2 regions of the Lysinibacillus sp. RC46 genome follow, and region 1 is predicted to be linked to the other one. Evidence: riboswitches for the same ligand, from Rfam matches in the RefSeq annotation. Region 1 holds a riboswitch; the other holds the start of a gene.

Region 1 (7,584 bases):
CTGAGAAGACAAAGGAATTGACTAAGCAACAAGCAATTGTGGAAGAGCAGCAAAAGCATATTCCAGAAAATCTTAAGACGCTGCAAGCATTGAAACAGGCAATCGCTGAAATAGGGTCACAAAAGGTTGCGTTACAAACCGCGTGGAATATTAGCCAACAAAGTCTGCAATCTGCCAAGGAAGCAGCAAATAATGCTAGAATGACCGTAGAAATAGCGAAACAGGCATTTGAGGAATTAAAGCTGAAAATGGATGAAAAGCGCGAGCAATTTTCAGTAAGTATGACGGAAGCGGGCTTTGAAAACTATGAAGAATTTGCTACTGGGAAGCGGAGCATGCTGCAAATAGAAGCTTTACGGAAGGCTTGCAATGATTATGCACTACAAATCCACACATTACAGGTACAAATTACTGAGGGCGAGAAGCACCTTAAAGGGCAAGAGAAACAAGATTTAACGGTAATGAAAGAAAAGCTAGGGATGCTGCGTGTCACATATGAGGAAGCCTTCAAAGTATTGCAGCAAATGGAAGGATTTGCGAAGGCTTGTGTAGACTTTATCGAAAAAGTTGAGGAGACCGAACGGGAGATTCATTTACTTGAAAAAGAGGCAGGACGAGTGAAGGAGCTCTATGCAATGTTAAATGGACAGAATGCGAAAAAGCTGTCTTTTGAGCGTTATATTCAAATCAATTATTTAGATAAAATTACAGAGGCAGCAAATGTCCGGCTTTATCATTTATCCAACGGTCAATTTGAGCTACGACGTTCAGATCGCTTAGAAAAGCATGCTAAGCAAAGTGGGCTTGGACTAGATGTGTATGATGCTTATACAGATCAATTACGAGATGTGAAAACACTATCAGGGGGAGAAAAGTTTAATGCTTCTTTAAGTCTTGCCCTTGGGATGGCAGATGTCATTCAAAGCTTTCAAGGTAATATCCGCATTGAAACGATGTTTATTGATGAGGGCTTCGGTTCTCTAGATGAAGAAGCATTAAATAAGGCGATTGATACGCTTATTGATTTACAAGATTCCGGACGCATGATTGGAGTCATTTCACACGTTGCAGAGTTAAAAGCTACAATGCCTGCTGTGTTGCATGTTGAAAAAGCAATGAACGGTCACAGTCAAACATATTTTGAAGTGAAATAACAAAGAGGCGTATTTCTGTTTATGTGGAAATACGCCTTTTTTGTTATTTTTTTGTTACGTTAGGATTTGTTCCTTTTTTTGCAGCGATTACTTTTTTGACAATCGGGATAACGATAGGTGCTAATTTTACAGCGGTTTTAACAACTTTAGATACTTTCACAAAATAACAGCTCCTTAAGTACTATCTGTTTAAGGAGAGGTTGAGATGAAACTTATCGGATCACGCGAACAGCCTGAACAATATTCCAAATAACGACTCCTAATGAAACGAGAATGTAAATTGCGAATGAAGCAAACCAAATGATAAGAAAATTATTACTACCGTCAAAATTGGTGTTGAATGATAAAGTTGAGAAGACAAAGACTGCAAAGAATATGATTCCGAATGCGACTGGAATTATATGCGAAATCAGTGCTCGAATAGAGTGCCTCTTTACGTCGCTATCTTTTGTAACAAAGTAAACGACTAATGGCACAATAAAGGGTGCGAATAAAATACTGAGATAACTAAAGGCAGATAAAATTTTTTGGTTCTCCATAGTAGTACCTCCTTTTTTAATATTTACGCATGAAAAACGATAAAGTTTCAAAAAAAAATGTGGAAGAGGTTGTAATCGTAACAGTGTTTGCGTACAATGAGGTTGTTCAATTAAATTAAGATGTAACGACCACAAGGGGAGCTGATGATGTCAGCTGAGACTGGGCACGTAATGCCTTGACTCTTCGAACCTGTAAGTTAACACTTGCGTAGGGATTGTGGATAGAAACCGACACTTTTACGATGTGAGGCTCTGTCCTGGCATCGTTTTTTTATCTTTATTGATGCCAGATAGGGACATATTTGCCAACTGATTTCTATTCCTGCTCTTGTATCCTACATCGGAACAAAGGAGAGAATACTTATGGACAATAAAAAACTTTTAATGCTTGTGGAGATTGCGATATTCGCAGCGATTGGCCTTGTACTAGATCAGGTTTCCTTTAAAGTATGGGCACAAGGCGGCTCTGTTAGTCTAGTGATGGTACCAATAATTTTAATAGCATTCCGCTGGGGCCTTATTCCTGGCCTGACAACGGGATTACTTATTGGTGTGATGCAAACAATGTTTGGCGCCTATATTATACATTGGCTACAAGGATTACTTGATTATGGTGTTGCCTTTACAGTAGTAGGCTTGGCGGCCGTTGTTCGCCGACCAGTGCTCGATGCTGCCAAAGATTTAAACAAAAAGAAAATGGCACTTTATATTATTGTAGGAACTGTATTAGCGGGCTTTTTACGTTATGCAGCACATACCATTGCGGGCGCTGTATTTTTCTCAGAGTATGCTGGCGATCAAAATGCGTGGATTTATTCAATCATCTACAATGGAACATATATGCTACCAGCAACGATTTTAACAGCGATTGTCGGTGTTCTACTATTTACAGCAGCACCTCAATTAATGCAACGAAAATCATAATGATTATGCCCTTCACATAAGTGGAGGGTTTTTATTAATATTGAAACTAGAACACCCACCTTTTATACCCTAAAAAGAATCCAAAAGGCGGAGGATTTTTAGAGCTAGATAGGGATGGCATTTGTTAAAACGTATCCATGGATATAGTTGATTGGAGTGGAGACTGGGCGACTCCTTGGGGATTAGCGATAGAGGAACGAAGGCTAAAACCATCACATCCTGTGATAACGCCTTCGTGACCAACATCGTGTTGGCCCAAGCGGCTCATCGGACGCCCCCAGGAAGCTTTGCTCTGTGCGAAAGCGAAGCGACAGCAACAAATGTGTTTCTGTAGCGAAAGCAAAGCGTCAGCTACAAAGCGCCCAGTCGGAACGGAAATCAACCCCACGCTATAGTGAAGAGCCTGTTTTTCAGCACTTTACAATTCATGATGGCATATAATATTTAAAGCGTTTAGCGTTTTTTGTATAAAAAGTTATGTTATATTAATGAATAGACATTAGATGAAAGGGACGTTAAAAATGATTGTAAAAACGCAAGAAGAGATTGAAGCATTTAAAAAAATCGGCCGTATTTGTGCTGAAATTCGTGAGGCAATGAAGGCTGCTACAAAACCAGGTGTAACAACACTTGAATTAGATGAAATTGCAGGTCGTATGTTTGCAGAAGCAGGAGCAATTTCTGGACCTAAAGGGGAGTATGATTTCCCAGGATACACATGTATTAGTGTGAATGAGGAAGTCGCACATGGTATTCCAGGTAAACGTGTGATTAACGAGGGAGATATCGTAAATATTGATGTATCTGGTTCATTAAATGGCTATTTTGCTGATACGGGCATTTCATTTGTAGTTGGTGATGGCTATGAGGATAAAGAAAAGTTATGTCGCGTAGCTAAAAGTGCTTTCGACCGTGCGATGACAAAAGTAAAAGCTGGATCAAAATTAAACCAAATCGGTAAAGCTGTTGAGCGTGAAGCATATGCCAATGATTTAACAGTGATTATGAACCTAACAGGTCATGGTTTAGGTCGTTCTTTACACGATGAGCCAAATCATATTTTAAACTACTACGATGCTTGGGATTCAACAATTATGAAAGAAGGCATGGTGCTTGCAGTCGAGCCATTTATCTCAGCGAAAGCGGAGCATATTGTAGAGTCAGGTGATGGCTGGACATTCGTTACGCCAGACAAATCATTAGTTGCTCAAATCGAGCATTCAATTATCGTTACTAAAGACAAACCAATTATTTTAACTTCTCTAGATGAACAATAAAAAAGCTAAAAATCCTGCTAACCAATTTATTTTTGGTAGGCAGGATTTTTTTTAATAAATAATATACCGACAAGTAGCACTCCGCATAAAAACAAGGCTGCAGTTGTCACAAGTAGCTCATCAAAACCATTATGTAATGCGACCCCGATATAGGACCAGATAAATACACTTGGGTAGATAATATCAAAATAATGGAATCCAATATGTAGCGCTATTGCTGCTCCAACTGTTAGTAAAATAACTGCCCAAAGTGGATCACTAAGGCCAAGACCATTCCATTGATAAGATGTTAGCGTAAAGCTTACATTTGTCATTAGGCTAAATGTAACCCAGGCTAAATAAATCGAGAAGGGTATACGACCTGTGAGTGAATTATTGCTGAGAGGGTACGTTTTGTACAACTTAAATAAATACAGTACTAAAGCAAACGTACTGATAATTGACATGATAAATAGTTCGTGATGCCAAACAACAATTGCTAACGCCTGCATAATACATATGCTACTATAGAGAACAGTCTGTTGAATAGATGTCTTTTTTAGGTTCATGACTAACCAATAACCAAGTAATATGTAAACCACAATCCAAATCATATAACTAACATTAAACGGTGCAAATATTACTGGAAAACGATTTAAGATCTCTAAAAAAGAATGATCGTTTATTTTCATGAAATAGGATGAAAAGGTTAGGATGAGTGAGACAATAAAAGTTATTGTCATCAAAAAAAATCGAGGCATGTTTTCTCTCCCTTCGTGTTAAATTGTATAGGGAAAAGACAAATAAGTATAGGACTGTAACATTATATTTTCATTATAACGGAAATTTCCAACAATGTATCGTGTTGTTTCGTTAAAAATATCTACAATTTACCATTTGAATAGTTATTCATATATTTCTTTAGTACAATGAGAATATTCAAATGTAAGGAGTGAAGTTTTAATGACTCAAAATTTAAATGATCTAGATTTATCAGTTAAACTGGATAAGAAAATGTATAAAAAGAAATTAAAAGTACTCCAATATGAAATGTTAAATGCTCAACAGTTTTTATTAAAAAATAAAATTGGGTTAATTTTAGTTTTTGAAGGTATGGATGCTGCTGGCAAGGGAGGCGCTATTAAGCGTCTAATTGAACGTGCCGATCCACGTGGCTATGTCGTGCATCCAATTGCAGCACCTCAGCCTCATGAACTACGCTATAATTATTTACAACGTTTTTGGCGAAAGCTGCCACAGCATGGACAAATCGCTATTTTTGATCGCTCATGGTATGGTCGTGTATTAGTTGAGCGTATTGAAGGATTTGCAACAACAGAAGAGTGGTCTCGTGCATACGAAGAAATTAATAATTTTGAAAAGATTTTAACATCAGGAGATTATATTGTTATTAAGTTTTGGCTTCAAGTATCTGATGAGGAGCAGCTTAATCGTTTTAAAGAACGTGAAGAGGATCCGTATAAGTCTTGGAAGCTAACAGATGAAGATTGGCGAAATCGTGAAAAAACACCTCAGTATATAGAAGCTGCGAATGAAATGTTTGAGAAGACCGATAAGAAAAGTGCGCCATGGGTTCTAGTACCAGGTGACGATAAACAATATGCTCGTGTACAGGTGTTGCAAGAAACATTAGCACATATTGAACGTGAGGCAAAAAAACGTGGCCTTCATTTAACGAATGTATTAGGCAAAGCACATTTAGAAGATGCTGAATCATCTAGCCTTGGATTGCTAGAGGAGAAGCCTAAAAAACAAAAACAAAAAGTGAAATAATATTATGGATGCTGTAACAACAAGACGAGATGTTTTAGTTGTAGCAGCATCTTTTTTTACATACAATAAAGTAAAACTGCAATTAGTGGGTGTTTCTTCCATTGGTAAATGAGCTCTGGCATTAAAACGTATTGATAATTATCGGAAGGTTAGTGTGGAAAAATGGTGCTTAAAATTTGGAGATTATTAAGGAAAAAGGGTGAAAATGTGGTATCAATTCAAGGAGGGAAATGCTACATTCGCACATTTTATGAAAAAGATGCACAAAGTTTAACCGATCTCGTAAGTCGCAATAAATACTTTTGGTCTACACATGAACCGTTACAACGACCTGAATACTATACAATTAATGCTCAATATAAAAAAATTCAAGAATGCTTATACTTAATGGACTCAAAGAGGGAATTTACTTTTGGTATTTTTGAGCCAAGTACAAATAATCTAATAGGACATATCGCTCTTTATGCAGTAAAACGTTTACCGTATTCTAGTGCGTTTGTTGGTTATGCGATGGATGAAATTTATATTGGAAAAGGGATCGTCACAGAAGCAGTTAATATGGTCGTGCAATTTGCATTCGAGCAAGTAGGCTTACATCGAGTAGAGGCTTATGTTTCAACACAAAATAATCCTTCTATCCGAGTCTTAGAAAAGGCTGGATTCCAGCGTGAGGGTCTTTTGAGAAAGCTGCTGTACATTAATGGTAAATGGGTGGATCATTATATGTATGCACGTTTAGAAGATCAATAAAAAGAAGCGTCTATCTTTCAGTGTTTGAAGGATAGACGCTTCTTTTTTTATTATTGTTTACTACCGTTTATGATTAAATCAAGGCGACCTGTATTTGGATCAATTACTAATCCATGAACAGGCACGTCTTTAACCATTAACGGGTGATTGCGAATTGTATCGACGCTTTTCTTTACACTTGTTGCTACGTCACCAAAGCCACGTAAAAACTCTTTTAAATCAAAACCTGAATATTCTATCGTGTCGATAGTCTCAGGGGTAATCCCTCTAGCAACCATTTTATTTAGCATTGCTTCTGGGTCAACTGCACTCATACCGCAGTCGTAATGTCCAACAACATACACCTCATCTGCTTGTAGTTCATAAACAGCTACAAGTAAACTACGCATAATTGCACCAAAAGGGTGACTAACTAATGCCCCAGCACTTTTAACGATCTTTACGTCGCCATTACGCAAATTCATAGCTTTGGGTAACAGCTCTACAAGTCGAGTATCCATACAAGATAACACAACGATGCGCTTATCAGGATACTTTGTTGTAATAAAAGGCTCATATTTTTTTTCTTGAACGAAATCTTCATTAAACTTAAGAATATCTTGTAACATTGTCATGAAAGATTGCTCCCTTCCTTACAGGAATTATTTTAGAGCAAAACTATAAATATGCAAACAATAATGACAATATTCACGCAATTTTTTTCGAAAAAAAAGAAGTTTAGTAATTTATTTAGCAAATCGAAATAATTAAGTATCCGCAAAATCCGCCGGAAGATAAATAAAAAACAGCTACAATAATGTAGCTGTTTTCAACAAAATTAAAATTTTTCGTTTGGTTTTGGATCTACAGTTACTGAAGACTTAGAATCTAAACCAACTTGTAGGTAGTGGATGAAGAATGCCAAAGAGATTAATAAAACGGCACTAAAGCCTAATACAGTCGTAATGAACATAATAAAAGCCCCTCTCTACTAAAATAATCTACAATATTATCTAAAGTAATTATACAATAGGTTACTATGAAAATCTAAGGAGAATTTATGACATCCACAACATACCTAGTCCAGACTAATATTAGTAGGTATAAATTACTTAAATTGTCCAGTTAACAATACGGAATGTTAATTATTTTTACCTAATCGTGGTAGTGCTTTCTATATTCAATTGC
Region 2 (7,584 bases), on a different contig from region 1:
AATACACATTTCGCAATGATCGAGCCTGAGCATTCCGAAATGTTTAACAAACTATACAACTGGCTTCAGCAAACGCCTATTTATTCTAGTATGAGGATTTATCCTTTATCGGAAAAAATCGTATGTTTATTCCAAACAAATGATTTAGAGAAGGATGTTCGTACATTAATGAAGGAATGGCGATTAACAAATAATAGTTCTTTAAATATCGGAGTTTATGATGGAGAGTCGACCACCATGAAGAATATGTATACCTTAACGAAACGCGCACTTCATCAAAGCTTTTACGAAGGCTATGGGCATATTTTTTATGCGAGCAAACAATTGGAGACACAGCCATTCGATCCATTACTAACACCTGAAGAGCAGCAATTGCTAATAAGTAGCTTAGAGGACGGGAATATCGAAGCCGTCAAAACATTTTTATATCGACTATCTAATGAAGGAATTTATTACAAGCAAGATGATTTACGTATTCATCTAACGAGTGTTTTGGCGCAAATTAGGCGCTTTATGCTGAAGTATAAATTACATGAGAAAGCTGCAATTGAGCAAAATTATCGTCAGCTTTTTCATTTAATTATTGAATATCCAATATTTTATACCATTCTAAATGGCATCATATCATTTACACAAAGACTAATTGAATTAGCTCGTGAAGCACGAATGGAAAAACGGGCTGACTATGTAGAACTGGCCATAGAAATTATCGACCAACAATTTCAGGATAGCGGGTTATCTTTACCTTACGTTGCTCATAAATTAGGGATTAGCCCTAATTATTTAAGTACGATTTTTTCAAAGAAGCAAGGCTTGCCATTGAAACGCTACCTACAGCAGGTCCGAATTCAAAATGCCACAAAAATGCTTGTAGAAACGGATTTTGCTATTAGTGAAATTGCCTATTTAAATGGTTTTGATGATTCGAATTACTTCATTAAAATTTTCAAACAACACATCGGAATTACTCCTCATCGTTATCGAAAAGCTTAAAGTTTCATTAAGTAACATGGAGTTGATTTTGTTCTAACTGGGAACTTGTGCGTAAGCGTAGCGGAGATGAAGGCTTTATCTTCGCGAGATCACATCGATATCTGATTATCAAGAGGTGGCCAAGCCTTCACTGCAATCAAGTATTATTTTCAATTATCATATCCTATTTTCAATAAGAATAAATAAACAAAGGAGTTCATTTTAATTTCTTTTATTCTTAAGCTCCCTCTTCTTCATAACTTATTTTTAAGTAATTCTCGAAAATGTTTAAAAAACCTAAATTAGTGGTAAAGGTTAATCATAATCCTTTTAAGTCTAGCATATATTTATAATTTATATATTACTATAAAAATTCTTTAACAATAATGATTATAATTTACTAGCAATTCTAGTTTGCGTTTGTTATAGTTATTGATGAAGAGTTTGACTCACAATTTTTCTTAGGAGGTAAACTAATATGACAAATGAAAATAATCGTAGCCGTCGTTTTACAACAGCAGGTGGTGCTCCAGTAGTAAGCAACCACGATTCTATGTCAGCAGGTCCTCGTGGTCCTCTATTACTTCAGGATGTATGGCTAATTGAAAAATTAGCGAACTTCAACCGTGAAGTTATTCCTGAACGTCGTATGCACGCTAAAGGTTCAGGTGCATTCGGTACTCTCACTGTAACGCATGATATTACTAAATATACAAAAGCAAAAATCTTCTCAGAAGTTGGAAAAAAGACTGAGATGTTTGCACGCTTCTCAACAGTTGCAGGTGAGCGTGGTGCAGCGGATGCTGAGCGCGATATTCGTGGCTTCGCACTTAAGTTCTATACTGAAGAAGGTAACTGGGATTTAGTTGGTAACAACACACCTGTATTCTTCTTCCGTGATCCTTTACACTTCACAGATTTAAACCACGTGGTAAAACGCGACCCACGCACAAATATGAAAAACGCTAATTCAAACTGGGATTTCTGGACTTCATTACCAGAGGCGCTTCACCAAGTAACAATTGTTATGTCTGACCGTGGTATTCCGACTGGATACCGCAATATGCATGGTTTCGGTTCTCACACTTATAGCTTTATTAATGCTGAAAATGAGCGCGTATGGGTTAAATTCCACTTCCGTACAGAGCAAGACATTAAAAACTTCACTGGTGCTGAGGCTGCTGAAGTAATCAGTAACGACCGCGAATCTTCACAACGCGATCTATATGAGGCAATTGAAAAAGGCGATTTCCCTAAATGGAAAATGTACATTCAAGTAATGACAGAGGAACAAGCTCGTGAGTTACCATATAACCCATTTGATTTAACAAAAGTATGGTATAAAAAAGACTTCCCATTAATTCCTGTGGGTGAATTCGAGTTAAACAAAAATGCGGACAACTACTTCGCGGAAGTTGAGCAAGCTGCCTTTGCACCATCTAACATTATCCCTGGTATTAGCTTCTCGCCAGACAAAATGTTACAAGCTCGTATCTTTGCGTATGCAGATGCACAACGCTACCGTTTAGGTGTGAACCACTACGCGCTTCCTGTAAATGCACCAAAATGTCCATTCCGTACGTTCCACCGCGACGGTGCTATGCGTTTCGATGGCAATCTTGGTTCAACTTTGGGCTATGAACCAAATAGCTATGGTGAATGGGAGCATAATTTAGACTATAAAGAGCCTGAATTACGTATTGACGGTAATGCCGGTATCCACGACTTCCGTGAAGACGACAACAACTACTTCGAGCAGCCGGGTAAATTATTCCGCCTAATGACTGCCGAAGAACAACAACGCCTATTCGAAAATACTGCTAATGATATGGCACCAGTTGAAGAGTTCATCAAACGTCGTCATATCCTGCACTGCTATTTAGCTGATCCAGCATATGGTGAAGGTGTAGCAAAAGCTATGGGTCTTTCATTGGAAGGTATGGATCTTTCAAACCCATACGAAAAACAACCAACAAACGTTTAATTTATTTCAGCAAACAAACATTTGCTGAGGCATAATTGATTTTTTCCACTTATTATTGATATCCAAATCCAACTTTTTACTCCATGTGAAGGGCAACTTCACATGGAGCTTTTTTATCTTAATGACCAAAAAAGGCTTGTGTCTAGTAGACACAAGCCCGCTCTAATAATTATTGATAAATTTGACTGCCTGCCTTTTTAAATTCCTTTGCCTTTTCCTGCATACCTTGGTGGATCGCTTCAGTCGTATTTAAATCTTGATCTTTTGCATAATTACGAATATCTTGTGAGATTCTCATACTACAAAACTTAGGTCCACACATTGAACAGAAGTGCGCAGTTTTCGCTCCTTCTGCAGGCAACGTTTCATCGTGGTATTCGACCGCACGCTCTGGATCTAACGAAAGATTGAATTGATCGCGCCAGCGGAATTCAAATCGTGCCTTAGATAGTGCATCGTCACGCTGCTGTGCTCCCGGATGCCCTTTCGCTAAATCTGCCGCGTGTGCAGCAATTTTATACGTAATAACCCCTACGCGAACATCCTCACGATTTGGTAAGCCGAGATGCTCTTTAGGCGTCACATAACATAGCATCGCTGTACCATACCAACCGATCATCGCAGCACCGATAGTTGATGTAATATGGTCATAGCCAGGAGCAATATCTGTTGTTAACGGCCCTAAAGTATAGAAAGGTGCTTCCTTACACACCTCTAACTGCTTATCCATATTTTCTTTAATAAGATGCATTGGTACATGCCCTGGTCCTTCTACCATCACCTGTACATCATGCTTCCAGGCAATTTGCGTTAATTCCCCTAGCGTATCTAGCTCCGCAAATTGAGCCTCATCATTTGCATCTGCTATAGAACCCGGACGTAAACCATCACCTAAAGAGAAGGCTACATCATAGGTTTTCATAATTTCACAGATTTCTTCAAAATGAGTATATAAAAAGCTCTCTTGATGATGATATAAACACCACTGCGCCATAATCGAGCCTCCACGGGACACTATGCCTGTTACACGATTAGCCGTTAATGGCACATAGCGCAGTAATACCCCTGCATGAATCGTGAAGTAATCAACACCTTGCTCAGCCTGTTCGATTAACGTATCACGATACACTTCCCACGTTAAATCCTCTGCCACACCATTTACTTTTTCTAGCGCTTGATAAATCGGCACCGTTCCTACTGGCACCGCGGCATTACGGATAATCCATTCACGTGTCGTATGAATATGCTTACCAGTAGATAAATCCATAATGTTATCAGCACCCCAGCGTGTAGCCCACGTCATTTTTTCTACCTCTTCTGCAATAGAGGATGACACTGCTGAATTGCCAATATTGGCGTTAATTTTCACGTGGAAGTTACGTCCAATAATCATCGGCTCTGCCTCAGGGTGATTAATATTAGATGGCAAAATAGCACGTCCTGCAGCGATTTCTGAGCGCACAAATTCCGGGTCCATATTTTCACGTATCGCTACAAATTCCATTTCTGGAGTAATAATTCCCTTTCGTGCATAGTGAAGCTGTGTTACATTTTTACCTTTCTTCGCGCGTAAAGGCTTTCTAGATAATTCCGGAAAAACATTTTCATTCATTCGCGGATCATCAGCTTTACGGAATCCATTATCTTCTGGCTTGATAGTACGACCTTCGTATTCTTCAACATCACCGCGTTCTTTGATCCATGCACTACATAAAGCTGGCAATCCTTTCGTAATATCCACCTTATACGCAGGATCAGTGTACGGGCCGCTCGTATCATAAACACGTACTGGCGCATTTTCCTCTTCACCAAAGCTTCCTGTCGTTGGACTTAGAGCAATTTCACGCATTGGCACTAAAATATCTGATTGAGATCCTTCTACGTAAACTTTTTTACTTCCTTCAAAACTAGACATAATCGTAATATTCTTGTCGCTAACTGTTGTCATAAACTACTTCGCTCCCTTTTACATTTATATAAGGACCGAATCTAGCTCACCCAAACAAAGACAAAAGCCGAATCCAAAAAAATTTGGATCCGGCTAAGAATGTAAAGGTATAGTTATTGCAAATAACATTGAGTGCAATAATGGTTAACTTTCCCACGCTGGTATGAGCCAGATCAGGTCCAAAGGGTCAAGAAACCTCTATGCGTTTCCCTCTCAGCCTGACTCATCAGACTCCCCTAGTTAATGCTATTAAGTTTGATGATAGTGTAGCAGATATTGTTAAGAGATGGAAGCTTCATTTGAATTATTTTTGGCTTATCATTAAAAGTTGTCGATGGTATTCATTAAAACTTGTGCCATGTATATTAGTTGATTGGAGTGGAGGCTGGGCGACTCCTCGGGGATCAGCGTCACAGATGAGACCCTGCAGCGAAGCGAAGCGAAGCGGCTCATCGGACGCCCCACGTTCTGCTAATAAACTTATATTTGTTAGATTCCACTTAAAATGAGAGGCTGCCATCTCTTATTCCAAATAGCACCTAGCAGTTAGGTAAACAACAGTTCCGCTACATAAATCACGATTGTCACTGTAATACAGCTTACAATCGTTGAAAATAAAACTGTTTGTGCAGCAGTTGCCGATTCTACGTCATATTCTAATGCCAAACTTGAGCTATTTCGCGACGTCGGGAACGAACTAGCTATAAAAAGTGATTGTGCCACGACACCGTCAAGACCAAGCGCAAAAATGATAAACAATGCTACGGTTGGCCCTATGACTAGTCGCGTAAAACAGCTAATGAATACCACTTTATTGAACATGGATTTGATTTCAAGCTGGGATAGTTGTGCCCCTAAAGTTATTAATGCTACAGCGATAAAGCCATCTGCCACATGATCTATCGGAATTCTTACAAACTGTGGAATAGCAATATTAAAATAGTTCATTGCCACTCCAATAATAAGTGCATGAATAATAGGCATTTTGAGGAAGTCTTTCACAATAGACATGCCCGATTTTGTTGAAGAGATTAAATTATACAAGCCGTAAGTGTAGGTCGTCATATTTTGAAATATTACAAGAATGACCTGAATTGCTACTCCAATCGGCTGGGTCACAAAAATCATCTGTGCAACCGGAATACCATAGTTACCTGAATTAATTAGGACAACACTATTTTTAAACACTGCCGCCTCTGTTTTTACTAAACCGAGTCCCTTTGCTAGAAAGTGACTAAGCACCATTTGGCTTCCGATAAAGAGTAGGATAAATAACGCAACTTCCCCAAGTACAGACAGCTCTATACTCGTTTCATATAAATTCACAAAAACAGCTGCTGGCATGAAACAATATGTAATAAGTTGGGATAACGCCTTTAAATTAAAGCGAAATTTCTTTTGTAAAACTGCGCCAAGTACTAGAAGCACTAAAATCGGAGCTACAATTTGAAAAAATATCATACCGAGATACACCATAGTGATGTCCCCCTTCCCTCTCCTATAGTAGTGCTGTTTTTATGCTTGGTCAATGTACTTCAAAATCAACTCACCGCTCATATCAAGGCATTTTTTCTGAACACATTGAACTAATACAGTGTCTTTAATAGATGGTAAAAGTTATCTTTCGGAACGTTATAGCGCTTGAAATGAGCGTGATTTCCGCACCAAATTACCAAGTTTCGCGCAAAAAAAACCGCACTTCACTTTCAGATTTTCTGAAATAATTAAGGATTCTTAAAAACGAACGATACAGAAAAAGGGACTACATTTCATTTAAGAATAATAAATAGTAAAATATACCCTTTATGTACTAAATTAGAGAAATATATGATATATTATCCATTAAATACGATGATCGGAGTGACTAAAATGAAGAATAAAGTATTAACGACTTTTATGGCAACTGCTATTACAGCAACCCTAGTATCACCAATGTCAACTGCAGATGCCGCTTCAAATGATTCATCTTTAAACCACTCAATTCAAATGGATGGGCAGGTAGCTGCAGCCAAAACAAAGGGGCAAACTGTTACCATTAACAACGTCACTAAAGAGAAAGTACTTACATCCAATGGCCAATTTAAAATTAGTCAGTCGCTGAAACCTCTCTTTAAAACAGCGAATAGCACTGCATTGAAGAATGCCCAAGCTACAATTGTAGTAAAAAACGGCGAAATTACGAGCATTACAGAACTAACATTAACTAAAGCTGGCACTGACAATAAAGCGGTATATTTTGATGGTGGTGACGCACAAATTGAAGGAAGCCTAACTGTAAATGCGGATTATGTAAAGGTTCAAAATGTAAACATTAAAGATAAGCTTATTGTAACTAATCTTGTGAAGAAGGCCATTACAATTGATAACGTTGCTATTGGGGATACAATTACTTTTAAGCCTTTATTGACTAGAAATATTAATTGGTTAAATGTTTCCCTAAAAGATATTAAATCTCCAAACATTAACTTGGAGCGCACTAAAGTAAATGTGACTTCTGACAAAGCTATTTCAAAAATCGATGTAGTTGGTAAAGTTGCAGCATTTGAAGTTACAGCCAATGTTGATAAGCTTACAATCGATGTTGAGAATGATTTTAGCCTTTACGGAGAAGGTAAAATTGAACAAGTGATCGTCAAACACGGGGCAAAGGTGGCATTAGATTCAGGACACCTAATTAACA

What was found. A riboswitch is a leader RNA that binds a small molecule or an ion and turns the genes downstream of it on or off. The one in region 1 is predicted to bind thiamine pyrophosphate.
Region 2: it holds a riboswitch for thiamine pyrophosphate, as region 1 does, so the genes downstream of both, thiC (phosphomethylpyrimidine synthase ThiC) here and thiT (energy-coupled thiamine transporter ThiT) in region 1, are expected to answer to the same signal.

What each region holds. Positions count from the first base shown of each region.
Region 1 is NZ_JBGCCF010000013.1:89,270-96,853, forward strand. Features, by position in the region: gene ABH966_RS13715 (AAA family ATPase) at 1-1,154, shown strand, start outside; gene ABH966_RS13720 (magnetosome magnetite crystal formation protein family) at 1,367-1,693, opposite strand; TPP riboswitch at 1,818-1,926, shown strand; gene thiT (energy-coupled thiamine transporter ThiT) at 2,057-2,617, shown strand; gene ABH966_RS13730 (hypothetical protein) at 2,742-2,885, opposite strand; gene map (type I methionyl aminopeptidase) at 3,139-3,894, shown strand; gene ABH966_RS13740 (hypothetical protein) at 3,921-4,634, opposite strand; gene ABH966_RS13745 (polyphosphate kinase 2 family protein) at 4,837-5,667, shown strand; gene ABH966_RS13750 (GNAT family N-acetyltransferase) at 5,830-6,417, shown strand; gene ABH966_RS13755 (beta-class carbonic anhydrase) at 6,468-7,031, opposite strand; gene ABH966_RS13760 (hypothetical protein) at 7,235-7,369, opposite strand.
Region 2 is NZ_JBGCCF010000015.1:102,716-110,299, reverse strand. Features, by position in the region: gene ABH966_RS14970 (helix-turn-helix domain-containing protein) at 1-993, shown strand, start outside; gene ABH966_RS14965 (catalase) at 1,451-2,956, shown strand; gene thiC (phosphomethylpyrimidine synthase ThiC) at 3,126-4,904, opposite strand; TPP riboswitch at 5,038-5,152, opposite strand; gene ABH966_RS14955 (AEC family transporter) at 5,451-6,380, opposite strand; gene ABH966_RS14950 (S-layer protein) at 6,774-7,584, shown strand, end outside.